DNA from 3 places in the Mesorhizobium sp. P2_F5 genome. Region 3 is predicted to be linked to each of the others. Evidence: riboswitches for the same ligand, from Rfam matches in the RefSeq annotation. Region 3 holds a riboswitch; each other region holds the start of a gene.
What was found. Region 3 has a riboswitch for thiamine pyrophosphate ahead of AC1DYO_RS26805 (YkoF family thiamine/hydroxymethylpyrimidine-binding protein). Riboswitches for the same ligand answer to the same signal wherever they lie in the genome.
Positions count from the first base shown of each region.

Region 1: linked by a shared signal. The riboswitch ahead of thiC (phosphomethylpyrimidine synthase ThiC) and the one ahead of AC1DYO_RS26805 (YkoF family thiamine/hydroxymethylpyrimidine-binding protein) in region 3 are both predicted to bind thiamine pyrophosphate.
Region 2: linked by a shared signal. The riboswitch ahead of thiB (thiamine ABC transporter substrate binding subunit) and the one ahead of AC1DYO_RS26805 (YkoF family thiamine/hydroxymethylpyrimidine-binding protein) in region 3 are both predicted to bind thiamine pyrophosphate.

Region 1 is NZ_JBFUEY010000025.1:33,251-43,406, forward strand. It holds gene AC1DYO_RS27085 (8-amino-7-oxononanoate synthase) at 1-1,128, shown strand, start outside; gene bioD (dethiobiotin synthase) at 1,125-1,760, shown strand; gene AC1DYO_RS27095 (adenosylmethionine--8-amino-7-oxononanoate transaminase) at 1,760-3,025, shown strand; gene AC1DYO_RS27100 (beta-ketoacyl-ACP synthase III) at 3,022-4,005, shown strand; partial or broken gene panD (aspartate 1-decarboxylase) at 4,071-4,516, shown strand; TPP riboswitch at 4,625-4,741, shown strand; gene thiC (phosphomethylpyrimidine synthase ThiC) at 4,845-6,680, shown strand; gene thiO (glycine oxidase ThiO) at 6,677-7,678, shown strand; gene thiS (sulfur carrier protein ThiS) at 7,647-7,844, shown strand; gene AC1DYO_RS27125 (thiazole synthase) at 7,848-8,621, shown strand; gene AC1DYO_RS27130 (thiamine phosphate synthase) at 8,618-9,223, shown strand; gene AC1DYO_RS27135 (hydroxymethylpyrimidine/phosphomethylpyrimidine kinase) at 9,214-10,008, shown strand.
Region 2 is NZ_JBFUEY010000010.1:49,494-59,649, forward strand. It holds gene AC1DYO_RS16380 (ABC-F family ATP-binding cassette domain-containing protein) at 1-1,575, opposite strand, end outside; gene AC1DYO_RS16385 (thiamine diphosphokinase) at 1,577-2,236, opposite strand; TPP riboswitch at 2,465-2,579, shown strand; gene thiB (thiamine ABC transporter substrate binding subunit) at 2,623-3,630, shown strand; gene thiP (thiamine/thiamine pyrophosphate ABC transporter permease) at 3,869-5,464, shown strand; gene thiQ (thiamine ABC transporter ATP-binding protein) at 5,461-6,222, shown strand; gene AC1DYO_RS16405 (M48 family metalloprotease) at 6,559-7,965, shown strand; gene AC1DYO_RS16410 (caspase family protein) at 7,999-10,156, opposite strand, start outside.
Region 3 is NZ_JBFUEY010000024.1:53,087-63,242, reverse strand. It holds gene dinB (DNA polymerase IV) at 1-134, opposite strand, end outside; gene AC1DYO_RS26870 (hypothetical protein) at 364-600, shown strand; gene AC1DYO_RS26865 (hypothetical protein) at 1,068-1,835, shown strand; gene AC1DYO_RS26860 (hypothetical protein) at 2,030-2,437, shown strand; gene AC1DYO_RS26855 (hypothetical protein) at 2,714-2,935, shown strand; gene AC1DYO_RS26850 (hypothetical protein) at 3,067-3,216, opposite strand; gene AC1DYO_RS26845 (hypothetical protein) at 3,321-3,548, opposite strand; gene AC1DYO_RS26840 (hypothetical protein) at 3,620-3,892, opposite strand; gene AC1DYO_RS26835 (hypothetical protein) at 4,080-4,376, shown strand; gene AC1DYO_RS26830 (DUF982 domain-containing protein) at 4,392-4,694, opposite strand; gene AC1DYO_RS26825 (DUF1236 domain-containing protein) at 4,906-5,235, shown strand; gene AC1DYO_RS26820 (hypothetical protein) at 5,325-5,540, shown strand; gene AC1DYO_RS26815 (DUF2934 domain-containing protein) at 5,625-5,864, shown strand; gene AC1DYO_RS26810 (hypothetical protein) at 6,001-6,366, opposite strand; TPP riboswitch at 6,560-6,672, shown strand; gene AC1DYO_RS26805 (YkoF family thiamine/hydroxymethylpyrimidine-binding protein) at 6,663-7,271, shown strand; gene AC1DYO_RS26800 (ABC transporter permease) at 7,533-8,369, shown strand; gene AC1DYO_RS26795 (ABC transporter ATP-binding protein) at 8,366-9,148, shown strand; gene AC1DYO_RS26790 (ABC transporter substrate-binding protein) at 9,145-10,149, shown strand.

The sequences.
Region 1 (10,156 bases), on a different contig from region 3:
CCGCTTGCCCGCTATGACGCGACCTTGCAGGGACTGGCGCGCAAGGACCGGCTGCGGACGCTGTCGCCGCGCGCCGGTCTCGACTTCTCCTCGAACGACTATCTCGGACTTGCCGCTTCCAAACGGCTTGGCGATGCGGTTGCGGCGGCGATCGCGCGGGGCACGCCGGTCGGCGCCACCGGATCGCGGCTGTTGCGCGGCAATGCCCCGGAACACGAGGCCCTGGAGGCGGATGCTGCGGTGTTCTTCGGAGCCGAACGCGCGCTGTTCTTCGGTAGCGGTTACATCGCCAACTTCGCTCTCCTGACCGCTTTGCCGCAGAAGGGCGACCTTCTGGTTCTCGACGAACTCGCCCATGCCAGCATGCATGAGGGGGCCCGCGCTGGCCGCGCCGAGTTCAAGCTCGCCGCGCACAACGACGTCGATGCTGTCGAGGATGCGATCACCCGCTGGCGTGCCGAAGGCGGCATGGGGCGCGCCTGGATCGGAATCGAAAGCCTCTACAGCATGGATGGCGACCGTGCGCCGATGGAGAGCCTGATCGCGCTCGCCGATCGGCACGAGGCATTCATCGTCGTCGATGAGGCGCATGCCACCGGTGTCTGGGGACCGGACGGCCGCGGGCTGGCCGCCGCGTTCGAGGGCCGCAACAACATCATTGCGCTCCATACTTGCGGCAAGGCGCTCGGCGCGTCCGGCGCACTCGTCACCGGACCGCGGACGTTGTGTGACTATCTCGTCAACCGTTGCCGGCCATTCATCTACGCCACCGCGCCATCGCCGCTAATGGCGGTCGCGGCTCGAGAGGCGATTGCCATGCTGTCCGATGAGCCCCAACGCCGTGTCCAGTTGCAGGAGCGCGTTGCCTTCGCGGGCCGCCAACTGGCCGAGCGCTGCGGCGTGGCACCCAGCGGCTCGCAGATCCAGCCCTTTGTCATCGGCGATGTCGGACGCACCATGGCGGTGGCGGCGGCGCTGCAGGCACGCGGTTTCGACATTCGCGGCATTCGTCCGCCGACCGTTCCCGAGGGCACATCGCGCCTGCGCATTTCGCTGACGCTGAACGTCGGCGAAGCCGACATTTCGGCGATGGTCGAGGCACTTGCCGAGGTGCTGGGATCGGCATGACCAAACGCATCGTCGTCACCGGAACAGACACCGGCATTGGCAAGACAGTGTTTTCGGCCGGGCTCGCCGGTTTGCTCGACGGCTTCTACTGGAAGCCGGTGCAATCGGGCCTCGACGGCGAAACCGACAGCGAGGTCGTGGAACGGCTCGCAGGCCTGCCGCCGGGGCGCGTGCTGCCCGAAGTGTATCGGCTGAAGGAGCCACTGTCGCCACATCGTTCAGCCGAACTCGACGGCGTTGCGATAGACGTCGCAGAGCTCTCGCTTCCGAACTTGCCGGGTCCGATCGTCATCGAAGGTGCCGGGGGACTGATGGTGCCGCTCAACCGGCGCACCAAGTTCATCGACATATTCGCTCAGTGGCGGGTGCCGGTCATTCTATGCGCCCGTACCAAGCTCGGCACGATCAACCACACCCTGCTGTCGATCGAGGCGCTCAGGGCCCGCTCTATCCCGCTCATCGGCATTGCCTTCATCGGCGATGAAGTGGCCGATACGCAGCGAACAATTGTGGAATTCAGCAGCGTGCCACAGCTTGGCAGGCTGCCGCACATCGATCCGCTGACGAGTGAAACGCTGCGGGAAGCGATGGTTGCCGGCTTCGACCTCACAGCGGTCGCGGGAGGCGAATGATGCCGCAGTCCCAGGTTTGGCACCCCTTCACCCAGCACGCGCTTGAACCTACCATTCCTGAAATCGTCCGGACGGAAGGCGCCTATCTCCACAAGGCCGACGGCAGGCGCATCCTGGATGCCATTTCTTCCTGGTGGGTCGTCACGCACGGGCACCGCCATCCCCGAATCATGAAGGCTATCGAGACGACCGCGGCGAGCCTCGACCAGATCATCTTCGCCGGCTTCACCCATGAGCCGGCCGAACGCCTGGCCAGCGCACTTGTCGGCCTCGCTCCGCCCGGACTCGACTGGGTGTTCTATTCCGACAGCGGCTCGACCTCGGTCGAGGTCGCGCTGAAGATGGCGCTCGGCTATTTCGGCAACATCGGCGCACCGCGCTCGCGCATCGTCGTCATGGAGCACAGCTATCATGGTGACACGATCGGGACGATGAGTGTCGGCGCCCGCGGCGTGTTCAACGCTGCCTACGAGCCTTTGCTGTTCGAGGTCGACACCATCCCCTTCCCGGCCGCCGGGCACGAACAGGAAACGCTGGATCGTTTCGAGGCCGTCAGCCGCGACCGGCGCGTCGCCGCGCTGATCGTCGAACCACTCGTGCTTGGCGCCGGCGGCATGCTGATGTATCCGGCCTGGGTTCTGGCTGAATTGAAGAAGATCACTGAGGCCTCCGGCACGCTGCTGATCGCCGATGAGGTTATGACGGGCTGGGGACGCACCGGGACCATGTTCGCCTGCGAGCAGGCATCGATCTCTCCGGACATCCTGTGCACCTCGAAAGGCCTGACTGGCGGCGTAATCCCGCTGGCCGCAACGCTTGCCACGGATGCGATCTTTCAGGCTCATTATTCGGTGGACCGGAAGAAGACATTCTTCCACTCGAGTTCCTACACCGCCAATCCGATTGCCTGCGCGGCAGCACTCGCCAATGTCGAGATCTGGCGCGACGAGCCTGTGGCCGAGCGGGTCGCGGCGTTGAGTGCGATGCAGGCCGCCGGGCTTCGGCGCTTTCGTGACAATGCCAACTTCACCGACAGCAGGACGACCGGCACGATCGCGGCCCTCGATCTGCGCACCGGCTCGGCCGGTTATCTGGCCGAGATCGGGCCGAAATTACGCGCTTTTTTCCTCGAGCGCGGCCTGCTCGTGCGTCCGCTTGGCAATGTCCTCTATCTTCTGCCACCCTATTGCATCACCGGCGAGGAACTGGACGGGCTCTATGACGCCATCGAGGAGGCCGGCGACCGCTTCGGCTCGAGGCCATGAGCAGATCGTCGCGCATTCTCGGGTTTGGCCATCATGCGCCGTCGCGCAAGGTCGAGAACCCGGAAATCGAAAACCGTCTCGGCCTCGAACCCGGCTGGATCGAGCGGCGCACCGGAATTCGTTCGCGCTTCTGGGCAACCGACGAAGACACGCTGTCGGGCCTCGCCACGCAAGCGGGCGACATGGCGCTGGCGAGCGCCGCCATTGACCGGAGAGACATCGGCCTGTTGTTGCTCGCCACCTCGACACCCGATCACCTCCTGCCGCCGAGCGCACCCCTGGTAGCGCATCGGCTCGGGCTCTGCCGCGCCGGCGCGATCGACCTGACCGGCGCCTGTGCTGGCTTCATCTATGCGCTGATGTTCGCCGACGGTTTCACCCGCCTGCATGGCAAGGCAGCCCTTGTGATTGCCGCCAACATCCTCAGCCGCCGCATCAACCCGGCCGAGCGCGCAAGCGCTGTGTTGTTTGCCGATGCCGCCGGCGCGGTGGTGATCGGTCCTTGCGATGATGCCGATCGAGGCATTCTCGGCGCTTCGGTGGATTCCGACGGCTCACGCTACGGCCTGATCCAGATACCCGCGGGAGGAAGCAACAATCCGTTCCATGACGGCCTCGACCTCGAGCAGACCCGGATGACGATCACCGATGGCCGCGAAGTGTTCGCCAAGGCCGTGGAGATGATGACTGCCTGTTCTCAGGACGCGCTCACTGCCGCCCACATGCGGCCGCAAGACATCGACCGGTTCGTGCCGCACCAGGCCAATGCCCGCATGTTCGATGCGGTCGGGCGAAACCTCGGCATTGCGGATGAAGCGATCGTCAAGACGATCGTCGAATACGGCAATTCTTCTGCTGCGACGATTCCGCTCTCGCTGTCGCTCGCCCATCGCACGCAGCCGTTTCGGCCGGACGAGAAAATCCTGCTGACGGCCGCGGGCGCGGGTCTCAGCGGCGGCGCCCTCGTCGTTGGAATTTAGCGGGGCGACCCGGCCGCCCAGAGGATGGCGGGACAAGTCATCCATGATGATGGGAAACAAGACCAATGCGAAAAATAGTCGCCGGTAAGCTGCACGGCATCCACGTCACCGAAGCGAACCTCGACTACCACGGCTCGATAACACTCGACCCTGACCACTGCGAGGCAGCCGGGATCCTGCCGATGGAAGTCGTGGAGATATGGAACAAGAATTCCGGTGCGCGGATTTCGACCTATGTCATTCTGGGCGAACGCGGCTCCCGATGCTGCATTCTCAACGGGGCGGCGGCCCGCGCCTGCCAGCCAGACGACCAGATCATTGTCTGCAACTCCATCTACCTGGACGAATCACCTCGTTGAAGCCGCGGATCATCACCTTCGACCAGGACAATCACATGCTCGATCGCCTGAGCTACTCCGTCGATCTTGACGCACATGGGCGTTACAGCTTCTCGATCCTTGACGAGGCGAATGAGGCTTTGGCCATTCCTGCGCTGGTCTCCGGCGCGTGACTTCCTCTCGATATTTGCCCGTGCTTTGCGCGGGGGTTCGTTAGTCGCCGATCACCGCCGCAGGTGGAAATGCGCTTGACAAAGCAGTGTCGGCTCGGTCAATTCGAAAACATTCACCAGGGGAGTCCCGGCAAGGGGCTGAGATACTGCTGGCTATCGCGGCGCAGTGACCCGTTGAACCTGATCCAGTTCATACTGGCGTAGGGACGGTGCAAGCGCTTTGCGGGAGTTTACGCCCGAGGTCCTGTTTCGGCAGGTCGACAGAAGCGTCTTTTCATCCTTCCGGCACAGAACTGGGTCTCCAATGCATGAGCAAAGGAGCCTCACGATGAATGCCCTCACCCCAGCCGTCTCAACGGGACCGCTGCCTGCCTCACGGAAAATCCACAAGCCTGGCGTCCTCCATCCGCACATCAAGGTGCCGATGCGCGAAATCTCCGTCCATCCTACGGCGGGCGAACCGCCTGTCATCGTCTACGATCCGTCAGGTCCCTATACAGACCAGACTGTCGAAACCAGCATCGAAAAAGGCCTCGCCCGGCTTCGCCATGAATGGATCAAGGCGCGGGGCGATGTCGAAGCCTATGACGGCCGCCATGTCCGGCCGGAAGACAATGGATTCGCGGTAGGCGAGCGCCTGACGCCGGAATTTCCCATTCGCAACCGGCCGCTCAGAGCCAAGGCCGGCAAGGCGGTGACACAGCTCGCCTATGCGCGCGCCGGCATCATCACGCCCGAGATGGAGTTCGTCGCAATCCGCGAAAACCTCGGCCGCGAGGTCCTGCGCGGCAAGCTGCCGCGCGACGGCGAAAGCTTCGGCGCGGCCATTCCCGATTTCGTCACGCCGGAATTCGTGCGCGACGAGGTGGCACGCGGACGAGCGATCATTCCAGCCAACATCAATCATCCCGAGAGCGAGCCGATGATCATTGGCCGCAATTTTCTGGTCAAGATCAACGCCAACATCGGCAACTCCGCCGTCACCTCGTCGATGGCCGAAGAGGTCGAAAAGATGGTCTGGGCGATCCGCTGGGGCGCCGACACGGTGATGGACCTGTCGACTGGCCGCAACATCCACAACATCCGCGAATGGATCGTGCGCAATTCACCGGTGCCGATCGGCACGGTGCCGCTCTATCAGGCGCTCGAAAAGGTCAACGGCATTGCCGAGGACCTGACCTGGGAGGTCTACCGCGACACGCTGATCGAGCAGGCCGAACAGGGCGTGGACTATTTCACCATCCACGCCGGCGTGCGGCTGCACTACATCCCGCTGACCGTTGGCCGGGTCACGGGTATCGTTTCGCGCGGCGGCTCGATCATGGCCAAATGGTGCCTGCACCATCACCGGGAAAGCTTCCTCTACGAGCATTTCGCGGAGATCTGTGACATCTGCCGCGCCTATGACGTGTCCTTCTCGCTCGGCGACGGCCTTCGTCCCGGCTCGATCGCCGATGCCAACGACGCGGCGCAATTCGCCGAACTGGAAACGCTCGGCGAGTTGACGCAGATCGCCTGGGCGAGGGATTGCCAGGTGATGATCGAGGGGCCTGGCCACGTGCCGATGCACAAGATCAAGGAGAACATGGACAAGCAGCTCGCTGTCTGCGGCGAGGCGCCCTTCTATACGCTTGGACCGCTGACGACCGACATCGCGCCGGGCTATGACCACATCACCTCAGGCATCGGCGCCGCCATGATCGGCTGGTTCGGCACCGCCATGCTCTGCTACGTCACGCCCAAGGAGCATCTCGGCCTTCCCGATCGCAACGACGTCAAGATTGGCGTGATCACCTACAAGATCGCCGCCCATGCCGCCGACCTGGCGAAGGGCCATCCGGCAGCGAAAGTCAGGGATGATGCCCTTTCCCGCGCGCGCTTCGAGTTCCGCTGGGAGGACCAGTTCAACCTGTCGCTCGATCCCGAAACGGCGCGCTCTTTCCACGACCAGACCTTGCCCAAGGAGGCGCACAAGGTGGCACATTTCTGCTCGATGTGCGGACCGAAATTCTGCTCCATGCGCATCTCCCACGACATTCGCGCCGAAGCACAGAAGGAGGGCATGGCGGCGATGGCGGCGAAATACCGTGAGGGTGGCGATCTCTACATGCCGGCTGACGAGACCGGCGTAGCACTCATGCCAGAGGCGCCGAAACCATCATGAGGGTGTTGGTCAAAGGGGCCGGCGTCGCCGGCCTCACCGCGGCCTTCGAACTCACCGCCCGCGGCGCGACGGTCACAGTCGCCGAGATCCGGCATGGTGTTGGCGGCAATGCATCGTGGTTCGCCGGCGGCATGCTGGCGCCATGGTGCGAGCGTGAAAGCGCCGAGCAGCCGGTGCTGGATCTCGGACGTGACGCTGCCGACTGGTGGGATGCGGTGCTGCCGGGTCAGGTGACACGGGCCGGAACACTGGTCGTGGCCATGCCGCGTGATGCCGGTGAGCTTGACCGGTTCGCCAGTCGCACGTCGGGGCATCGGCGTGTCGATGAAGACGAAATTGCGATCCTGGAGCCCGGCCTCGCCGGCCGCTTCCGGCGCGGATTGCTGTTTCCCGATGAGGCTCATCTCGACCCGCGCCAGGCGATGGCGGCACTTCAAGGCAAGCTCGCCGCCATGGGTGTCGAATTCCACTTTGGCGCCGACGCCGGGCATGTTTCCGGTTTCGATCGTCAGATCGACTGCACGGGATTGGCAGCAGCCGATGACAGGCTGCGCGGCGTTCGCGGCGAGATGCTGATCCTGCGCACGCCTGATGTCTCGCTGTCGCGCCCGGTCAGGCTGCTGCATCCGCGCTTTCCGCTTTATGCGGTGCCGCGTGCCGACACGCAGTTCATGATCGGCGCGACGATGATTGAGAGCCAGTCCGGCGGGCCGGTCACGGCGCGTTCCATGATGGAGCTGCTGGGTGCCGCCTATGCCCTCCATCCGGCCTTTGGCGAGGCCGAGATCGTTGAAACCGGTGTCGGCGTTCGTCCGGCCTTTCCCGACAACCTGCCCCGCGTCGAAACGAGCGGAGACACCGTCGCGATCAATGGGCTCTATCGCCACGGTTTTCTCCTCGCCCCCGCCATGGCGCGCCAGGCTGTCGACCTGGTTTTCAATCAAGACGGACCCAAGGAACCTGCTCATGAAACTGATGGTCAACGGCGAAGCGCATGAGGTTGCCGCCACCACGCTGGCGGAGCTGCTTGCCGCGCTCGACTATGAGGGCGATTGGCTCGCCACTGCCGTCAACAGCGACCTCGTGCACAAAGCCAACCGGGCGGAATTCCAGTTGAGCGACGGCGACCGGATCGAAATCCTCTCACCCATGCAGGGAGGCTAGACCATGTTCGAGCTTTATGGAACCGAGCTTCCGTCGCGTCTGCTTCTCGGCACCGCTCAATATCGTTCGCCGACCATCCTTGCCGAGGCGGTCAAGGCGTCGGGCACGTCGGTGGTGACGGTCTCGTTGCGCCGTGAGATGGCAGGCGGCAGGGCCGGCGAAAAATTCTGGTCGTTGATCCGGTCGCTGGGTGTCAGAATCCTGCCCAACACTGCCGGCTGTCACTCCGCCAGGGAAGCGGTCACGACCGCGAAAATGGCGCGTGAGGTCTTCGGTACGAACTGGATCAAGCTCGAAGTGATCGGCAACCACGACACGCTGCAACCAGACGTGTTCGGCCTTGTCGAAGCCGCCCGCATCCTGTGCGAGGACGGTTTTGATGTATTCCCCTATACCACCGATGACCTTGTCGTCGCCGAGCGGTTGCTGGAGGTGGGCTGCAAGGTCTTGATGCCGTGGTGCGCACCGATCGGTTCGGCGCTCGGGCCGGTCAACATCACGGCGCTGCGTTCGCTGCGCGGACATTTCCCTGACGTCCCGCTGATCGTGGATGCGGGGCTCGGACGGCCGTCGCACGCGGCCACCGTCATTGAACTCGGCTTTGACGCCGTGCTCCTGAACACGGCGGTCGCCAAGGCGGCCGATCCGGTCGGCATGGCGCGTGCTTTCGGCAAGGCGGTCGACGCCGGTCGTGAGGCTTTCAGTTCGGGAATGCTCGAACCGCGCGACCTCGCCGTGCCATCGACACCGATGATCGGCAAGGCCGTTTTTTCATGAAGCTCGATCCCTTCTACCTGATCGTCGACAGCTCTGCCTGGATCGAACGGCTGGTGCCGCTCGGCGTGAAGCTGGTGCAGCTTCGCATCAAGACCATGGATGAGGCCGGCTTGCGCGCGGAAATCCAGAGGACGAAGGCCTTTTGCGCCCAACACGAATGCCAACTCATCATCAATGACTACTGGCGGCTGGCGATCGAGGAAGGTTGCGACTTCGTCCATCTCGGCCAGGAGGATCTGCAAACCGCCGACCTCGCGCGGATTCGGGCAGCCGGTCTAAGGCTTGGACTGAGCACACATGATGATGTCGAACTGGAAATCGCTGTTGCCGCCGGGCCCGACTACATCGCGCTCGGCCCGATTTATCCGACCATCCTGAAGAACATGAAGTGGGCGCCGCAAGGGGTCGAACGGATCAGCGAGTGGAAGCGCCGGGTCGCACCGATTCCCCTGGTCGCCATTGGTGGTCTCAACCCGGACCGGCTCGACGGTGTCTTTGCGGCTGGCGCGGACAGCGCGGCGGTGGTCACCGACATCACGCTGAACGACGACCCCGAAGCGCGCACGCGAGAATGGATCGAAAAGACAGGCCGATGGCGCTGAGGCGAGACCCTTATGTGCTCGTCGTCGGTGGGTCGGACTCCAGCGGCGGAGCCGGAATTGCGCGCGACATCGAGACGATCTCTTCGATTGGCGTGCGCACCTGTCTTGCCGTTGCCGCGCTGACGGTGCAGACGCACGAAGCCGTCATGGAAATCCATCCTTCGCAGCCCGATCTTGTGGCCGATCAGATGCGCGCCGCGCTGCAGGCCAACACGGTGGCAGCCATCAAGATCGGCATGCTCTCAACGGCCGAGATCGTTGTTGCCGTTGCCGGCGTGCTCCGCGAGAATCCGCAGGTGCCGGCAATCCTCGACCCCGTGCTCGCCTCGACCTCAGGCCGGGCGTTGCTGGAAGCAGATGCCATCGCCGTCATGAAGCGCAGTCTGATGCCGCTTTGCCGTCTCGTCACGCCCAATCTCATCGAACTGGCGCTCCTTGTTGGCTCGGAACTGGCGATGGATGAAGACAGCGCGGTGTGGCAAGGCCAGGAATTGCTGAACGCCGGAGCGCAGGCCCTGCTGATCAAGGGCGGCCATGCATCGGGACCTCGATCAACCGATGTTCTGTTGCGCTCCGATCACGAACCAGTCCGCTTCGACACACCGCGTCTGGCTACGTCGATGCGCGGGACGGGATGCATGCTGGCCAGTGCGATTGCGGCGCATATGGCGAAAGCGAGCCCACTCGAAGACGGCGTGCGCGAAGGCAAGTTGTTTGTTTTCGAGAAGCTCCAAGGGAAGAAGTCGAATAACGGTGCTTTGTTTGGGGCACGGCTCTGCGATTGAGGCGATGGCAGCTATCAAAAGGGCATTTGATCCGACATATATCATGAGTCCGGGACGACACTTCCGATCGCTTCCGGCGACGGCTGATCCGGCGACGCAGCCTATTTTTCACCCGAGATTGCATCCTTGCGGCACCAACAAAGGCGCC
Region 2 (10,156 bases), on a different contig from region 3:
CTTTGGCGCTGCCGGTTCGCTCTTGCCGGCTGTCGGCGTCTCACCATTCTCGGCCTTCGGCCGCGCCCTGCGGTCGTCGAGCCGGGTGCCGCCGCGCTGCGCCAGCATGTCGGAATAGCCGCCGGCATATTCGATCCAGCGGCCGCCACCGTCCGGCGCGATGATGCTGGTTACGGTGCGGTCAAGGAAGTCGCGGTCGTGGCTTACCAGGATGACGGTGCCGGCAAAGCCGGCGACCAGTTCCTGCAACAGTTCCAGCGTCTCCATGTCGAGATCGTTGGTCGGCTCATCAAGCACCAGAAGGTTCGCCGGCCGTGCCAGAACGCGCGCCAAAAGCAGCCGCGCCCGTTCGCCGCCGGACAGCTCGCGCACCGGCGTGCGCGCCTGTTCCGGCTTGAACAGGAAATCCTTCATGTAAGAGACGACATGGCGCTGCTCGCCATTGATGACGAGGTTTTCGCCGCGCCCGTCGGTGAGATATTGCGCCAGCGTCTCGGCCGGGTCGACCGACTCGCGCTTCTGGTCGAGCGTGGCGATCTCCAGATTGGTGCCGAGCCGCACCGAACCGGCGTCGGGCTTCATCTCGCCGGTCAGCATCTTCAACAGCGTCGTCTTGCCGGCGCCGTTCGGCCCGACCAGGCCGACGCGATCGCCGCGCTGGATGCGGGTCGAAAACCCTTTGACCACGGTAAGGTCGTCAAAGCTCTTTTCGATGTTCTTGGCCTCGATCACCAGCTTGCCGGATTCGGCGGCGTCGCTGGCCACCATGGTGGCCGAGCCTTCGGCGCCGCGATGGCCGCGAAAACGCTGACGCATGGTCTGCAATTCGCCAAGCCGGCGCATGTTGCGCTTGCGCCGCGCGGTCACGCCATAGCGCAGCCAGTGCTCCTCGCGCACGATCTGCCGTCCGAGCTTGTGCTGCTCGCGCTCTTCCTCTTCCAGCACCAGGTCGCGCCATTCCTCGAAATGGCCAAAACCCTTGTCCAAACGGCGGGTCTGGCCGCGGTCGAGCCAGACGGTGGCGCGCGAGACGCGTTCGAGGAAGCGACGGTCGTGCGAGATGACGATCAGCGCCGACGAGGTGCGGACAAGCTCCTCTTCCAGCCATTCGATGACAGACAGATCGAGATGGTTCGTCGGCTCATCAAGCAGCAATATGTCGGGCTCGGGCGCCATGACACGGGCGAGAGCGGCACGGCGCGCCTCGCCGCCGGAGAGGTCGTTGGGGTTCTCCGTGCCAGCGAGGCCGAGATGCTCCATCAGATATGTGGCACGGTAGGGATCGTCGCCCGGCCCGAGTCCCGCCTCGACATAGGCACGCACATTGGCAAAGCCGTCCATGTCGGGCATTTGCGGGAGATAACGCACCGTCGCCGAAGGCTGGCGGAACACTTCGCCGTCCTGCGGCTCGATCAGCCCGGCGGCGATCTTGAGCAGCGTCGACTTGCCGGAGCCGTTGCGGCCGACCAGTGCGATCTTGTCGCCGGCGGATGCCGTGAGTTCGGCGCCGTCGAGCAGTGGTGTACCGCCGAAGGTCAGTTTTATCCCGTCGAGGTTGAGAAGAGGCGGGGCCATGTCAGCTTTCAGGCAAGGGATAGGGATGAGCGAGCAGCAGCGCGCGGCCATGACCGAGCGCGATTTCGAGCCGGCCCCCGGTCTTCTGTGACTTGACCTCGTTGGAGATGGTCAGCGACGAGCCGAAGGCAACCTCGACATGGTCGAGCGGCCATTTGGCGCCGGCCACGGTGAGGCCCGAAAGATCGGAGAAGCCGAGCACCGAAAACAGCGTGCCATCGGCATAGTCGAAGCTGGCCTTGCCGGGCAAAAGGGGAACGCCCTCCTGCGCGCCGCTGGTCAACAGCACTTTTGTGCCGGCCTCGGCCAGCCTCAGGCTGAGCGCCAGGTGCAGATACGCATGGTCGGCGCGCTTGCCGCCGAAAGCGCCGGCCAGCACCAGGCTGGTGGCGCCACGCTCCAACGCCGCTGCGATCGCCAGTTCGCCATCAGTCTTGTCTTTTTCGGGCGGAAATACCTGGCGCGGCACTGCGGCGAGATCGGCGGGAAGGTCCGCCGGCACGGAATCGAAGTCGCCCACCCATAGCTCCGGCATCAGGCCAAGCAGGCGGGCATGGCCGATGCCGGCGTCGGCGGCGATGACGCGCGTGCCTTCGACCTGGCGGTCGAGCCGCGGCGTGCGGACGAGATCGCCGCCAAGCAGGATGGTGAATGTGGTCATATCCGGTGGCCCTTACCAGCCCCGCCGGCGAAACGGAAGGCCGAGCCGCGCTGCTGCTAGATCAGGATGACGTTTGGTTGAATCTTCATCCTGATCTAGCTCTTTGCTGGAGCATGATCTCCGGACAAAACGGTTCCCGTTTGTCCGAGAAAACCGGTTCCCACTTTTCGGGATCATGCTCTGGCAAAGTTCCGCTTGCGTGGCACCTTGGCCGGGCCTATGTGTCGAAACGCTCTAACGGGGTGCCGGACGCGATCTTCGCGGACCGGCTGAGAGGCAGTCTCGCCAACCCGCTGAACCTGATCCGGTTTGTACCGGCGGAGGGATTAGACGCTTCGGACAGACCGGCGCCTCAATTCCTTTCAACACGAATGAAGGAGGCGCCGATGCGCATGTTTTTGTCCCGTCTTGTCCCAGCCCTGGGTCTTGCTGTTTCGCTTTTGGCAAGCCCTGCGTCCGCGCAGGACAAACTCACCATCTATACCTACGAGAGCTTCACCGCCGACTGGGGGCCAGGCCCTGCTGTGAAGAAGGAATTCGAAGCCGAATGCGGCTGCAGCGTCGACTTCGTCTCGGTCGCCGATGGCGTCGCGCTGCTCAACCGCGTCAAGCTCGAAGGTGCCTCGACCAAGGCCGATATCGTGCTTGGCCTCGACACCAACCTGACCGCCGAAGCCAAAGCCACCGGCCTGTTTGTCCCGCATGGCGCGGTGGCTGAAAACAGTGTGCCGGGCGGTTGGAGCGATGATACTTTCGTCCCCTACGACTATGGTTATTTCGCTGTCGTCTATGACACCGAAAAGCTGAAGAACCCGCCGAAGAGCCTGAAGGAATTGGTCGAGGGCGACGCCGCCGACAAGATCGTCATCCAGGATCCGCGGACGTCGACGCCTGGCCTCGGCCTGCTCCTCTGGGTCAAGTCGGTCTATGGCGACAAGGCGCCGGAAGCCTGGGCCAAGTTGAAGCCGAAGGTGCTGACGGTGACGCCGGGCTGGAGCGAGGCCTACGGCCTGTTCACCAAAGGCGAAGCGCCCATGGTGCTGTCCTACACGACGTCGCCGGCCTACCACATGGTGGCCGAGAACACTGAGCGCTATCAGGCGGCGTCCTTCGAGGAAGGCGAGTATCTGCAGATCGAGGTCACCGGCATCACCACCACGGGTGCGAAAAACCCGCTGGCGGCAAAGTTTTTGGCCTTCATGACCGGACCGAAGTTCCAGGACGTCATTCCCGAGACCAACTGGATGTTCCCGGCGGGGAAGACCGGCAAGCCGCTCAACCCGGCCTTCGACAAATTGGTCAAGCCGGCGAAGACCTTGCTGTTCAGCCCCGAAGAAGTCGCGGCCAACCGCAAGGCATGGGTGGATGAGTGGCTGACGGTGATGAGCAAGTAGCCTGTGGTAGGCTGATCGAAGATGATCGCTCTACGGCGCCCCCCTCTGTCCTGCCGGACATCTCCCCCACGAGGGGGGAGATTGGCTGTCATCGGCGATTTCGCCAATCGCCAAGGTTGCAGGAATGAGTGGGACGCGGAGATGGCTGATCTCCCCCCTCGTGGGGGAGATGTCCGGCAGGACAGAGGGGGGCGCGAAGGAACGCGACGCCCGCTAGAGATCCCTTGGGCGGTCCGGCGTGCAACGCTCTGATCCCCGCATCACCGCCGGCATCATCGCGCTTGCGGCAATCGCGCTGCTGGTTGGCGGCGCTTTCGCCGGCCTCATCCGCGAAGGCGCGCACGACCTCTCAGGCGCCGCGTCCGCCTTCGATCTCTATCTTCTGCGCGTCGTCCGCTTCACGCTTTGGCAGGCGGCGCTCTCGACGCTGCTTTCCGTCGTGCCGGCGCTGCTCGTCGCCCGCGCTTTGTCACGGCATCCGCGCTTCTTCGGTCGTGGCTTCATCCTGCAGCTGTTCACCGTGCCGCTGGCACTGCCGGCCATTGTCGCGGCGCTGGGCATACTGGCGCTCTATGGCCGCGCCGGCTATTTCGCCGCGATCGCCGGCCAAAGCTGGCCCGATATCTATGGGCTTTCGGGCATCCTCGTCGCCCATGTCTTCTTCAATCTGCCGCTGGCCACGCGGCTGTTCCTGGAGGCGCTGGGGACGGTGCCTGCCGATCAATGGCGGCTGGCAAGCCAGCTCGGCATGGGGGCGAGAGCAGCCTTCCGGCTGATCGAATGGCCGGTGCTGCGCGCATCCCTGCCGGGCGTCGCCGGACTTGTCTTCATGCTCTGCATCACCTCCTTCACCATCGTCCTCATCCTCGGCGGCGGGCCGGCCGCGACGACGCTCGAGGTAGCCATCTACCAGGCGCTGCGTTTCGACTTCGATCCGGCAAGGGCAGTCACACTGACTGTGCTGCAGATCGCGCTGACCTTTGCCGTCGTGCTGGCGCTGACGCGGCTGGGCGCCAACGTGACCGGCGACGCCAACCTGCCAGTGGCGCCGCGCCGCTATCTCTCCGCCGGAACAACTGAAACGGCGTTCAATGCCATCCTGATCGTGCTCGCCTTGCTGTTCGTCGCTGGGCCTATGGCGGCAACCGTCGCATCCGGCCTTGGCGCCGATCTCAGCCGGCTCGCCAGTGAAAGTGCTGTGCGCCAGGCGACGCTGACCAGCGCCGGTCTCGGGCTGCTGGCGGCGCTGCTTTCGGTGGCGCTGTCGCTGTCGCTGATCATGGCGCGCCGGGCGCTGGCCCTGCGCCGCCGTGGCGGCCGCTCGCTGCTCGAACATGCCACCGACAACGGCGCCGGTTTTGTCCTCGTCGTGCCGCCCATCGTCATCGGCACCGGCTGGTTCCTCTTGCTGCGCACGGTCAGCGATGTCTTTGCCATCGCGCCGGTCATGGTCGTCACCGTCAATGCGGTAATGGCGATGCCTTTTGCCATCCGCGCGATGCGTCCGGCCTATGATGCAGCGAGCGAACGCCACGAAAAGCTGTGCGCACAGCTCGGCATTTCCGGCTGGAACCGGCTGCGGCTGGTCGACTGGCCGTCGCTTCGGCGGCCGCTGGCCACCGGCTTTGCCTTCGCCATGGCGTTGTCGCTCGGCGATCTCGGCGTCATCGCGCTGTTCGGCAGCGATTCGGTGCAGACATTGCCTTATCTCCTGCTGGCGCGCATGGGCAGCTACCGCACAGCCGACGCCGCCGGACTGGCTTTGCTGCTCGGGGCGGTCTGCCTCGCCTTGGTGGTCGTCGCGGACTGGTTGGGACGTGGAGAAAGATCGTGAATTCCGCCAACAAAGGCGCGGCCGTTCGGCTGGACAAGGTCTCGTTCAGCTATGGCGAGGCGCCGTTCCTGTTCGATGTCGAATTCGCGGCGTCCAAGATCACCGCCATCATGGGGGCAAGCGGTTCGGGAAAATCGACCCTGCTCAATCTGGTGGCCGGCTTCGAGACGCCGCAATCCGGCCGCGTTCTGATCGGCGGCGCCGATGTCGGCGCTTCCGCGCCGTCGGCGCGACCAGTCTCGATGGTGTTCCAGGAAAACAATCTGTTTGCTCATCTCTCGGTCGAGAAGAATGTCGGCCTCGGCCGCTCGCCTTCGCTCAGCCTGACCGAGGCCGACCGCGCCGCAATCGCCGAGGCACTGAGCCGTGTCGGCCTTGCCGGCAAGGAAAAGCGCCTGCCGCGCGAGCTCTCCGGCGGGGAGCGGCAGCGCGTGGCGCTTGCCCGCGTGCTGGTGCGCGACCGGCCGGTGCTGTTGCTCGACGAGCCGTTCGCGTCGCTCGGACCCGCGCTGCGCGACGACATGCTCGACCTTGTGGCCGGCGTCCATGCCGAGCGGGCGATGACGGTGCTGTTCGTTACGCATCAGCCGGAAGACGCGCGACGCATCGGCGAGGACATTGTTTTTCTGGACAATGGCGGGGTTGCCGCAACGGGACTTGCCGCCGATTTTTTCGCTGGCACTGGCCCTGAAGCGTTTCGGCGCTATATCGGCGCAAGTTCGGGCGGATCACGCGATATTGCCCGGAAGCGGACATAATTTACGACCAAACCGGCTACAGGTGATGTGGCGCTTGCTTGCCATGGTCCAGCTGATGTGGCTAGGTCCGCCCAGTACTGGTCCGGCACGAGCCGTGATTTGCCCCCTACAGCGCCGCATCTATCCGGATGCGTAAAACGCTGTAGGTTTTTTGATTTGGGCAGGATTGCCACCGAAAAATTCGATTTTTCGCTGGCGCGGACCCCTGGGTCCAGGTCCTGCGCCGAGAGCTGAAGGGACGCCGTGCTGTCGACCGGCACTGACACTTTGAGACGCAGACCGCTGGTGCGCTTCCTCGCGCTGGCCGGCCTTGCCGTGGCGCTGGCCAGTTGCCAGATGTTCACGCCGCCCGAGGTACAGGAATCCGGCTTCCAGCCTTCCGACAGACCGATCACGGTCGACAATGTCGCCGCCAACAGCAAGCTCGCCGAACTGGCAAAGGCGCAGCATCCGCGCATCCTGGCCACTTATGGCGGTGAATATTCCGATCCTAAGCTTGAGCGCATGGTGGCCAAGGTCGTCGGCAGCCTGACCGTAGTGTCGGCCAATCCGACCCAGACCTATCGCATCACCATCCTCAATTCGCCCAACGTCAACGCTTTTGCCCTGCCGGGCGGCTATCTCTACGTCACCCGCGGCCTGCTGGCTCTGGCCAATGATTCGGCCGAACTCGCGGCCGTCATCGCGCATGAGATGGGCCACGTCACCGCTAACCACGGCCTGCAGCGCCAGCAGCTCGAGGCTGAGGAAGGCCTGGCGACCAAGGTGGTTTCCGATGTGCTTGGCGACAGCCCGACCGCCAAGGCGGCATTGATCCGCGGCAAGCTCAGGCTGGCGCAGTTCTCGCGCAACCAGGAGCTGGAGGCCGACGCCATTGGCATCAAGTCGATCGGCGAAGCCGGCTACGATCCCTATGCCGCCGGCCGCTTCCTGCAATCGATGTCGGCCTATACCGATTTCCGCTCGATATCAGGCGCCACCGATGCCAGCCTCGACTTCCTGGCCACACACCCCAACACGCCGCAGCGCATCGATCTGGCGCAGCGCCATGCCCGCCAGTTCGGCGCGCCGGGCGTCGGCACGCGCGACCGCGATTCCTTCCTGGCCGGCATTGACGGCCTGCTTTACGGCGACACTCCGGAAGAAGGCTATGTGCGCGGCCAGACCTTCCTGCATCCGGGGCTCGGCGTATCGTTCACCGTGCCGGACGGTTTCATCATCGACAATACGGCGGCGGCGGTGACGGCGACTGGCCCCGGCGACATGGCGGTACGGTTCGACGGCGTGTCGATCGACAAGAACCGCGCGCTGACAGACTATATCAGAAGCGGCTGGGTGGCCGGTCTCGACGAGACCAGCGTGCGCCAGGAGACGATCAACGGCAACGAGGCGGCGACCGCGCATGCCGGCGCCGATGGCTGGCAGTTCGACATTGCGGTGATCCGCGCCGGCGGCCAGGTCTACCGGCTGTTGACGGCGGCCCCCTCAGCCAGCACAACGCTCGACCCGGTGGCGCGCTCGGTCAGCGGTTCGTTCCGCATCCTGAGCCCTGCCGAAAAGGCGGCGCTGAAGCCGCTGCACATCCGCGTGGTCACCGTTCAGGCGGGCCAGACCATGGGCTCGCTGTCGGCGCAGATGGTCGGCGTCGACCGCAAGCTCGATCTGTTCAGGGTGCTCAACGCGATGTCGCCGGGCGCCTCGGTTTCGGCCGGCGACAAGGTCAAGATCGTTACGGACAAGTAGCAGCGCAGTCCGGTTCGATAGGTCTGCCCACCCTCAGAGATGGCTGTCAGTGTTGGTATCGGTGCCGCTGTCGCCATCGGTGCCTTCGCTGGTGCTGCTATCGGTCTCCTCACCACCACCAGGGTTTGCAGAACCGCGCTCGGAACCATTACCGTTGTTGCCGGCCCATGCGGCCCTGCCGTTTTGCTTCTGCACGGGGTTGTCCGGGATTGCTGCGGCTGTCCGCTTGCCTGCCTTCGGGGTCTTCGGTCTTGGCGCAGGTATATGAACCACCTTTATTTTCGTGATGATTTTTGGGGGCTGGACCTTGCACGCCGGAACCGCCAAGGCGACCTGCTTTGGGGTGCTGAGAACACCCAGGGAATACATCTGTTGCCGCTCGATCCCGGCTCTGAAGAAGGCGAGCGCGCGGTCCGGATCAGCTGGAACACCATTGCGACCTTCCATGAAGATCGATGCGAGATCGTTCATGGCATCGATATGCCCCATCGCCGCCGATTTGAGCAGCAAGTCCAATCCCTTGGCGGCATCGCGCTGGACGCCGCGCCCATTGAACAGGGTGCGTCCCCACGCGGTCATGGCGTAGGGGTCGCCCTTGTCGGATGCCTTTGAATAGAAGCGGTTGGCCTGGTCAGGATCCGCGGCCGTCCCTATTCCGGACGAGGCGATGGAGCCGAGTGCGAATGCCGCGCGGACATATCCTTTGTCGGCGGCCTGCTGGATTGCCTGCCTGGCCTCATCAACCTTGCCCGAGGCCAGCAACGCCCGTCCGAGTTGGTAACGGAAGTGGGCAATCTCTGGATAGGCCTTCACTGAGGCCTGGCAGAGCTCAACCGCGTCGTCGCCAATCTCGTTCGCTAGTCGGCCTGGGACAACGCCTTGCAGGTCGAGAGGTTCGCCCGCCGCCCGATCGCAGGGATCGACGCTTGGCGACAGCTTCAGCGTCGCCTGCTTCGATGCGTTGTCGGCACGGATCTGAAAGCCGATCTCGACGGGCGTCGCGGAGCCGATCTGCGCCTCGTAGCGCAATTTGTCGACATCGTCGGCCATCAGGCTCGATTGAGGCGACAGGATGCGGTCCGGCAGGGACAGCGTCCCCGTTGCCGGATAGCTTGCGAGCTTCAAGCTGATCGACGGGTCCTTGGCCGGGAAATCCAGCTTGAGCGGAACCGGGCCGATGCCGACGGGAATTTCGATGTCGCGGTTCTCGATCGCCTCGGCGGCGTCGGCGATACGAATGCCGCGCTCAACCACCGCCTGCTTCTGCTCGGCCGCGAGTGAGGCCACGAGCTGCTTGCCCTCGGCGCCCGCGCCGTTCCTGATCCGCAACAGCAGAACGCCCTGGGATTCGCCACCCCACTCGTTGTGGGTGGTGTAGGCCAGCGTATCCACCTGTTCCTGCCCACCCGCCAATTCGGGGGCGTCCATGCGCAGACGCGACAGGTCCTTACCATCGATCCTTTCGCCCATGGCCAAGGGCTTGCCATCAAGCGTCAGCCGTCCGAGTGCCGGCAGGCTTTCGATGCTGACACTGACTGCGCCACCGTCGACGTCAACCGGCGCCGGCAGATCCAGAGCGACTGGCCCGATGCCGGACGGCACGATTTTCTCCAGCACCGGCGGCAGCGCCGGGCGGTTGGCGCGGGGCATCAGAAAGACATCGTCGAGAAGCGAGGAATTTTCCCATGGAACCTGCTTGCCATCGGTAGCCTTGACCACATCGCGGCGCACGGCGGACATGACGGCCCTTATCTCCTGGTTCGCCGCCAACGCACGACGGGAGAAGGCGGAGGAAAATGGGCTGAGATTGCCGCTCCCGTCATAGGCAACGGCTCCCGGCTCGGTGGCAAAGGCGATCAGCGCGTTCTCAGAACCCTTCACCTGCGCCAATCCGCTACCGCTGGCGACGATCAGCTGGTCGCGAAGCCAATAGTTCTTGCGCGGAAAAGGATTGTTGCGGCAGGCGTCGAGGATAATCACCTGGATTTTCGATTTCGATCGCAACTGCAGCAACATGTCATCGAGCTTGATTGCCTGAACTTCCACGTCGGCCGCGTCCTTAAGCGTGGCGTCGACCGGGATGAGAAAGTTCTCGCCGCCGATCTGGAAGCCGTGGCCCGAATAATAGACCACCGCGAGATCAGCACCGTCGGCCGCCGCGAGATAGGTGCGGAAACGCTCCTCGAACTGA
Region 3 (10,156 bases):
CTGGCCTCGTAGGAAGCGGCAAGCACGACACCACCGCCGACGGCAATCGGCTTGCCCCTGAGCGACGGGTCGAGCAACTGCTCGACCGAGGCATAGAAGGCGTCGAGATCCGCATGCAGGATGGTGGGTTCCATCCCGGCCGTTCCTTTGGGCGTTGCAGCATTAGCCGCGTCTGTTGCTAGGGGTAGTTTTGCGAACAAATAGAGAACAAACAGGGTCCGCTGTCAAGCGCGGCGCTTACCTCCAGTGAGTTTGCTGGAGACCGGCAGTAGATTTGATCTGCCTTGCCGCCGGGCGCAGGGAACATTGTCTCTCGCCGCGGCGTTGATTGTCTCGATGGGACACTGTTTCGTGGAGGCCGGTATGGGCCAGTTCGAGATGATCGACCTCGTCAGCGTCATTGACGCCTGCACGAGCGATCGCGTTGCCGGGCACTGCGTGTCGATGGCCAAGGCGGTAGAAGAGTTGCGGGTGCTGACCGGCGATTTCGTGTCGCCGGACGAGGCGGTGGCCAATGCGCTGTCTGCGGTGGCGCTGAGGCGCGGCTGCGCGGTGCTGTTCGACGAACAGCCGGGCGCTGATATCCTGCTGATGCCATAGGCCCAATGCCGCAAGCGGTTGAGAAGGCCGTCCTTCCCGGGCGACCAATCGACCATCACCGATGCTCCGAACGCCTGCTTTTCTGGCGCTCAATACATCCGCCTCGAAGGCGGCTCTGCCGGCAGCTCGATCACCAAGTTGGTTGCTGGGTCATGTCGAATCCGTACTCGACACCAGTTCGACAAATTACGCGACGACGGTCATGGTTGCGACCTAAGTATCACAGCAATTAGGCCTAAGGTCTGATCAGTATAGGGCGTCAGTCGCGCAAAGGGCCGGTTCGCTCGGCGATTTTCACATTTGTGTTTATATTTCAATTATTTACAAGATTTTTCCCGGCCCTTTGCAGCCCGATTATCGCGTATCGCAACCACATTTATCTAAAGTTTACTCCATCGAATTAGCAAATTCTCATATGGCGCTGCTATAGCGAGTCGGCGGAGGTGGCTATCCCCCGAGGAGGTATCATGACATCCCGAAAAACTCTTTTGGCGGCGCTTGCCGCGTTTGCGCTCCTGGCCTCTCCGGCCTTGGCCGGTGCTGGTGGTAACGGTAACGGTGGTGGCCACGGCCATGGCGGCGGCAACGGTGGCGGCAACGGCAATGGCGGCGGCAACGGCAATAGCGGCAAATCCGGCAATAGCGCTTCGCATGGCAAGTCGGCATCGGCTCACGCCGGAAAGAAGGCCTCGACTGATGACGAGGCCACCGTCGATGACGTCGAGGTCGCCGCGACGCCCAAGGATAAGAACATCCACGCCAAGCTTGGCCGGCTGAACTCGCTGCAACGCAACATCAACGCCTATTTGAACTCCAAGAGCAAGAAGTTCGCCGGCGTTCAGGCTTATGTGACGGCGTCGGCAGTTGCCAAGAACGCCCAAGCCGCGCTTGCCGACGCAAAGGCGGCGCTGACGGCGGCCGAGGACGCGGTGCCCGCCCAGCAGGCGCTGTTCGACGCGGCGAATGCCATTACGCCTGCAACGCCCGAGGTGGCGGCGGCCCAGGCCGCAGCGATCGCGGATCTGGAGGCCGCGGTCACGGATGCTCAAGCGGCGGTTGACGCGGCGCAGACGGCTGCCGACGCCGCCACTCTCGGCATCCCATCGCTTGATGACGCACTCGCCGATATGGCCAACAAGCCGGTCGACCCCGAAGTCACCGACTGGGCCAACGGTGTGCTTGCCGACAAGATCGACCAAATGGCCGCCAAGCTGGCCCCTGCGCCAACGCCATAAAGCCGATCGCGGCTGAAACGGCCAATCGAACGTCCAAGCCGCCGGGTCTCGCCCCGGCGGCTTTTTTGACGGTACGACGGAACTGCCAATATCAAGGGAAAAGCGTTACTAACCCCAAGTAAGGCATGGCAAATCTCCGCTCCCGAGTGTAGCCTTCGCAATATTGGGGTAAACGGCATCGGGGAGAAAACGACATGCCTAGGGTTTCGGAACTTTTCTTTAAAACCGCCATCGTGTTCCTCATATTGGGGATCGCGGCCGGCCTGCAGATGGCGATCTCGGGCGACCACAGCGCCTTCCCGGCGCATGCGCATATCAATCTGCTGGGCTGGGTGACGAGCGCCATCTTCGGCGGTTATTACGCGCTCAATCCACAAAAGGCGGCGCGTCGCATCGCCATGATCCACTACTGGCTCTATACGGTTGGCGTGGTGATCATGCTGCCAGCACTCTATGTGATGCTGCAGGGAAATCCGGCGTTTGAGCCTGTCGTTGCCGGTGGCTCGCTGATTGTCGCCGCTGCCGTTCTGATCTTTGCTTTCGTGGTGTTCTCACCCGAAACGGCGCGCTCGGCCGCAGCCGTACCGTCAGCCTCTCGCTGACTGTCAGCGCAAGGTGATTGAAGTCTGATCCGCGTCGCCAATAGCGACGGGGGTTGGTTTGGCCTGGTGGCCGCAGCCGGTGGTTGCGGCGCCTAGTCGCCGGTTCGGGCTGCCCGCCTTCCCGTATTATTTCGTGACCATTTTACGCTGGAACCTTCCCTGGTACCGCGCGTTGCCGCGACTGTATTCGTGCTGCCTTATAAATAGGCAGCAATGGGTGCAGCCAAGCGGGCAGAGGGCAAAACCAAGCATGGGTTGGGGGAGGAGCACGACGCCATGTCGAAAAGAGAAATCGGAACGTCGGCCTCATTGGGCCGACGCATCGCCGATCTGAAAGCCAGGATGCGAAACGCCCGGATTACTGAACACGAGATGCAGACCTTCCAGAAGGTCGCGGCCATCATGGGGGACGCCGAAGGGTCCCTACGCATCGATGCCGACGACCTGATCGCGGCTTCCTTCGTCACCGAGGCGCTGGGCGATCCCGCATCGAACTGAAGGCCCGATCGTGCGCCCGTCGGCACTCAAGCGCCGGCGGTTGCCGGGGCCAGCCGTCTGCGATGCCGGAGCGAGCACCTGCACGGTCCGCGTCGGGCGATCGTATGCGCGTCTTGAAGATATCAGCGGCCTCAATGGCGCTTGAAATACTGGACTTCGCGTTCGTGTTTCTCGGCCGCTTCGCGGCTGTCGAAGGTGCCGAGGTTGCGTCGCCGTCCGGTCTTTTCATCGACCTTGCGCGAATAGAGGCGGTATTTTCCTGATTTGAGTTTTCTGATCATCGGTCTCTCCCTGATCACCAGGGCGCCGCTGAAGCCAAGCCGCCAGGGCGCACTGGCGTGACGAACGAAGGGCGCCCGGCTGCAGCCGGGCCCTTCGAAAAGTATCAGTCCCGATGCTCCGGCATCGCCTTGAGCTGGTCCTTGGTCCAACTGGTGACGGCGTGGACGTCGCCATCCTCGTCGCGCATGAAGTCAAGCTGGCTGGTGGTGACCGCCACCGGCTTGGCGCCGATGCCAAGAAAGCCGCCGACGTCGATGACGACCTGACTGCCATGCAGATGATCGACAGAGCCGATCTGTGATCCATGACCGGTCTCCTCTGGGTTGGACAATTTCCTAACCAGCGAACAGACGAAGAGTTCCGGTAAAACGCTTCGAAAGTCCGGCGCAGACTGCTTCGAGCCTACATCTCGTCGAAAGGGCCGCCGCGTCTCGCCGGATCGCGGCCGATGGCGGCTTCCTCGGCATCGTCGGGCAGGGCGTCGTCACTGTCCCGGTAGGAGTTGCCGTCGTCTTCCTCGGGCAGCTCGCCTTCCTTCTCGACACCGGTGATATCCGGCAGGCTTTCTTCGTCCGCCCCGTCGGGCAGAATTCTTGCGCCGCGCAGCGCATCCCAGTCCTGCTGCCGCGGCGTCGGCGCTTCCACTTCGTCGCTTGGTTTTCTGCGGGGATCCATGATTGCCTCCTTGGGTCGGTGCTTGGGGCCGATGCTTGCATCGAGAATGTGGAACTCGCCGCCGGCAAGCAGGTTCCCGAAAACCGGTCCACTTCGCTTGGGAGCCACTTGGGGACCGCTTGGGGGAACCAATTGCCGCCAGCCTGCATTTGCCAACAGGAAGACGATTCCAGACGGAGACCGGACAATGAAGATCTTTGTTTTCTTGCCGTGCGCGCTGCTGGCGCTTGCCGGCCCCGCGGCCGCGCAAGACAGCGGCGAGGGCGCTCCTCCCGTGCCTTGCCAGGCGCAGCCCCAGGATGGCCAACAGCAGCCTCCCGCCAATGACGGCAATGGCAATTCGAGCGCCGATCTTGGTTCTTGCGGCGGCGTGCTGCAGCCGCCGCCCAGCGGTGACCAGGGCATGACGCAGCCGCCGCCGGATCAAGGCAAAACGCCGGTGATCAAGCCCGGCGAGGTGCCTGTGCAGCCGCCGAAGCAATGATCTCGTTTGAGGTCTCTACAGTGTGGGCCGGGGCCGGCCAGTTTTGGCCAGGCGAAGCGCCGTCACCGGATCGATGCCGGTCCAGGCAATGCCTGCCGCCTCGGCAAAGGCGGTGAAGGCCCGCCGCGCCTGGTCCTTGGTCAGGTGTCCAGCCCTGGCCATTTCGCAGGCCCTCAGTGCCGTGTCATAAATCTTGCCGCGTCCGGCCTGCGGCCATTCCTTGAGAGAATTCTGCATCTCGGCCAACGTCGCGATGTCGCGTTTGAAGCCGGCGCCGACCGCAATCGCCACCGGAACTTGGAGCCGCATATCGTTCATATTGAAGGTCTCCTGAGGGATCGTCTTCAATGCGAATCATGCCGATGCGGTTCCAGCTGACATGGCCGGCAAGCCGATCAATTTAGTCTCCGCTTGCGGAACAAGACCGTACCGGCGGCGTTTGCCTCCAGGAGCCCGCCAGCTCGATCTGTGCTGTTTTCGCCTCGTGCGGGAACAAGGCGGAGCTCACCAACAACGACAGGAGACGAAGATGAAAACCGTCCTTATTCCCGCCGTCGCCGGGCTTGCCATGATCGCCGGTCTCGGTGTTGCCGCTGCCGACGAAGTCATTGTCACGCAGCCGGCACAACGGCAGGTGATCGTCACCCCCGAACAGCGCACCGTCGTACGCGAATATGTGCATAAGCACCCGCTTGCCTCGATCAACCTCCTCGGTGTCGAGTTGAATGTCGGCTCCGCCTTGCCGGACACGGTCGAACTGCAAGAGGTGCCCGATGTTCAGTACAGATACGCCGTCGTCGACAATCATACCGTGTTGGTCGACCCCAGCACGCGCAGGATCGTCGAGGTCGTCGAGTAGTTCCGACGAATAGAACCATCGTCGATAATCTGGCCCTGCCGTTCTTGCGAACAAGAATGGCAGGGTCGAACCGGGAAAGGAGCATTGCCATGTTGCCGCATGTCGAAACCCCGAGCTCCGCCAATGTTGCGGCGTGTTGCGACAAGTTGCTGGCCGAGCGCAGTACGGCGCTGTTGTCGATGCAGGAAGCAATCGCGGTCCTGCGCGAGCGCACCGGCACCGATCGTTCGGACGCTGACCTTGCCGGGCTGATTACCAAGAAAGCAGCACTGCTTGGCGTAGCGGTCGTTTCCGATCGGCGCTGAGTCATTCAAGACGCCGGCTGAATTTTCGGCTAATGTTTTCGTGGAATCTGGACCAACCGATCGGACCCAACCACGGAGGCTTAAGTGACGGACGACAGACAGGACCGCATTCGCCAGCGCGCACACGAGATCTGGGAACAGGCAGGCCGCCCCGAAGGTGCGCATCAGGAGCATTGGGATCAGGCCGCGGCCGAGGTCGACGGCGCAGCCGCCAAGCCGAAGAAGGCGGCGAAGAAGGCTGTTGCGAAGCCCGCCAAGGCAGACGCCAAGCCAAAGGCCGCGAAGCCCGCCACGGCAAAGTCCGGCAAGGCCAAGTCAAAATAGCGCAAGGGCTGAATTCGCCCGGGGGGTCATCCTTGGCGCCCGCCGTTCAGGCGCGCCCGAGCCTCTCAACCTGACGAATTGCGGCTGCAATGGGCAGCGCAATTTGTTTTGTTTGGCGACAAGGCGAAACAGCGTCTCATGCCTCCCAGGCATAACTCGACAGCGCAAAGCGGATGCCAGCTTCTGTCATGGCCAGTTCGCATTCGGTGATCTGGCGCAGGTGCCGCAGATAGCGCGCCACCGTTTGCGGCAGCCAGCCGGCGCAGGCCTCGACATAGGCGCGGCTATGAACGAGCGTGCCGGTCGACAGCCTTTCATCCTTCTCGGCAATCACCTTCAGATACTGGCGGATGAAACGAATGTCGTCGGCGATGTCCTGGCTGGCCATTCGCCATGCTCCGGCAACGCGTTCGCGCTGGTCGAGCGACAAGAGCGATAACAGTGGGGGTGACAGCAGCGGGCGGGAGAGGTCGGCGAAGGCGGCATGGTTCGCTGTGCTCACGGAAAACCCCTTGTTGAAAGCAACTATCGTACGTTATGTACGAAATCCAGTCAAGCGCATCGCGTACAATTTGAACGAATTCAGCTCCCGAATGATGCGACTTTTCCTCAAGGCAAGAAACTTGGCCCAACACACTTCGCGATGACAGCCGAAAAAATACGCTTCCCCAATCGCTCGAACAGTGCTTTAACCCGCTCATCCACAGGGGTGCTCCGTATGGTCGGGGCTGAGATGAGGGCGGCAAGCCTTCGGACCCTAAAGCTGATCTGGATAATACCAGCGGAGCGAGGCGGGCGATGTTTTCCGGCGCACAGATTTCCCTTTATCCCATGACCGACGATTTCGTCGGCGTCATCCTTGGCGCGCTCGGCGCGCTCGATCCCTGGCGCGACCGGTTGCGGATCGAGACCGACGACATCTCGACGCTTCTGGTCGGGCCGCCCGAGGTGCTGTTCCCGGCCATGCGCGACCTGTTTGTGGCGGCGGCCAAAAGCGGCAAGCACTGCGTGCTTTCGGCTGCGGTTTCGCGTGGCTGTCCGGGCGAGCCCGACGATCCGATCTGCCGCTCCGACGAGACCGGCGGCCCCACCATTCCCTTGGACGAGCGCAAGCTCGCTGCGATCCGCGCCGTGCAGGCGACGCCATCGACAGACCAGCCGGTGGCGGCGCAATTCTCGCTCTATGTCATGGGCACCGGCGACCACATGGACGAGATCTATGGCTGCATCGATTTCCTGAAGCAGTCCGGTGTCTTCGAGCGCTCGAAAAACTTCTGCACCAAATTACGCGGCGATGCCGGCGCGGTGTTTGCCACGCTTAACGAAGCCTTCTGCCGCTTCGGCCCGGGCGCCGGCCACGTCACCCTCGACGTCACCATTTCGGCGAACAGCCCGAGCGCCGTCTGAGCCGCGGCTCAAGCGTCGTTCGTCGAGGATATTGCCGTGGCTGTTTTGCCCAACCCATCGCGTGGCGGAGATGCCTCTGCCTCTGACTTCTCAGCACAGAGAGGAGAGGAGCCATTGGCGATTGGCGACGACGGCGATGCCGGTGAATCTCCCCCTTTGAGGGGGAGATGGCCGGCAGGCCAGAGGGGGTCCCAGCGCGTGGAGCGCCGACGTCCTTTTCGCGTCGGCAGGGCGTGGGCGCTCTACGGTCGGCGACCCCCTCTGTCGCCTTCGGCGACATCTCCCCCTCGAGGGGGGAGATCAGCCGCCGCTATCGCCAAGACAGCACCCGCCGCCATCGCCTTCGCCCTGATCCTTGCAGCCTGGGAGGTCTACGCCCGCTATGGCGGCGTCGCCCCCACCATGCTGCCGGCGCCGTCCCGCGTGCTGCTGCAGGCCTGGGAGAATCGCGCCGCCCTTGCCGAAAACACGCTTCCCACCATCCGCGCCACATCAGCCGGCTTTGCCTGCTCGTTGGTCGCTGCCTTCGTGCTTTCGGCGCTGGTCGATTTTCTGGCCCCGCTGCGCCGCGCGCTCTTTCCGCTGCTGATCGTCAGCCAGACCTTGCCGCTGGTGGCGATCGCGCCGCTCATCGTGCTGTGGTTCGGCTTCGGGTTGATGCCAAAAATCCTGCTTGTGGCGCTCGTCACCTTCTTCCCGATGATGGTGGCGCTGGTCGAGGGTTTTGCCGCCACGAGCACGGAGATTTCGCAGATGCTCGCCGCCATGGGGGCGGGGCGCTGGCGCATTTTCTGGCTGGCGCGGCTGCCCTCGGCGCTGCCCTATTTCTTCGCCGGGCTGCGCATCTCCATCACTTACGCCGTCGTCGGCGCGATCTTCGCCGAATATGCCGGAGCGGCGAAAGGGCTGGGCATCTACATGCTCAACGCCAAGAACAATTTTCGCCCCGATTTGGTGCTCGCCGCGGTCGCCGTCAGCGCCGCGCTCACGCTCATCTTGTTCGGCATTGCCGTGCTCGTCCAGCGTCTCGCCATGCCTTGGGAAAATGCGGGGAGCGATAGCGACGACCGAAAGCGTTCGGGAGAGAGCCGCCAATGAAACGGCTCGAGCTCCGGGACATCAGCAAAAGCTTCGGCGCGCTCGAGGTGCTCGCCGGCATTTCGCTTCACGTCGCGGCCGGCGAGTTCGTCTCCATCCTCGGCCCCTCCGGCGCCGGCAAGTCGACGCTGTTCCAGCTGCTCACCGGCGCGCTGAAAGGCGGGGGAGACATGCGCTTCGACGGCGCGCCCTTGGATGGCAGCCCTTTCGCCTTCATGCCACAGCGCGACGCATTGATGCCGTGGCGGCGCGTCATCGACAATGTAACGCTGGGGCTGGAAGTCCAGGGCGTGTCGCGACGGGCCGCCCGGGAGCGAGTCGCGCCGCTGTTCGCCGAGTTCGGCCTTGCCGGTTTCGAGCGAGCCTGGCCGGCGGAACTCTCCGGCGGCATGCGCCAGCGCGCCGCGCTTCTGCGCACCGTGGTGCAGCAGCGCGACATGCTGCTGCTCGACGAGCCCTTTGGCGCGCTGGATGCGCTGACACGCGCGGCCATGCAGCGCTGGCTGGAAGGCATGTGGCGGCGTCATCGCTGGACGGCGTTGCTGATCACCCATGATGTGCGCGAAGCCGTCTATCTCTCCGACCGCATCTATCTGATGTCGGCGCGGCCGGGCCGCATCATCGGCGAGATCGCCGTGCCGCTGCCGCGACCGCGTACCACAGGCAGCGATGCCGCGCGCCAAGCCGCCGCACTCGAAGCCGAAATCCTCGACACGCTGCTCAATCCCGGTGCCGACCGAGCGTCGTTCCCGCAGACCGCTCAAAGGAGATCATCATGACTGAATTCACCCGCCGGCAAGCCTTGCTGCTGACGCTGGCTGCCGGACTGCCGCTTGCCTCGCGCGCTCATGCGGCTGTGCAAAAAATCACCGTCGCGCTCGACTGGACGGTCAACACCAACCACATCGGCCTGTTCGTTGCCCGCGAAAAAGGTTTTTACGACGAGGCCGGCCTCGACGTCGAAATCCTGCCCTATGGCGATACCGGAGCCGGCACGCTGGTTGCCAACCGCATCGCCAATTTCGGCATTGCCGGCGTCGGCCTGTTCACCCAGCGCGCCGCCGGCGCCGATCTCAAGGCGGTCTACGCCGTGGTGCAGCAGGAGACCGGCCGGCTGGTCTTCAACGCGGATCGCAGCGAGATCAAGAGCCCCAAAAATCTCGACGGTCTGACCTATGGCGGCTTCGGCAGCGCCTGGGAAAACACGCTGATTTCGACCATCATCCGCCACGATGGCGGCAAGGGCAGTTTCGAGACCGTGACGCTCGGCACCTCGGCCTATGAGGCGCTGGCCAACGGATCGGTCGACTTCACGCTAGAGGTCTCGACCTGGGAAGGCGTCGATGCCGAACTGAAGGGTATCAGGCAGCGCAACTTCCGCTATGCCGATTATGGTGTGCCCGACGAGCACACCACTGTCATCGCCTCCAGCGATACCTATCTCCAGGCAAACCCGAAAGCGGCATCGGCCTTCGTCGAGGCGACGCGGCGCGGCTATCAGTTCGCCGTCGATCATCCGCGGGAGGCTGGCGACCTGTTGATCGCTTCCAACAAGGATGCGCTGACCGACCCGGCGCTGATCCACGCCTCGCTGAAGATGCTGGTCGATGGGCACTTCCTCAGAAGCGAGGCCGGCGCCATCGGCACTATCGACAAGGGCAAGATCGAGGCGATGGGCGGCTACCTCTTCAGTGCCGGCATCCTGCTTGACGCTGATGGCAAGGCGCTGAAGGAACGGCCAGATTTCGCGGGCTATTTCAGCAATGCGTATCTGGGGTAGGGAGCAA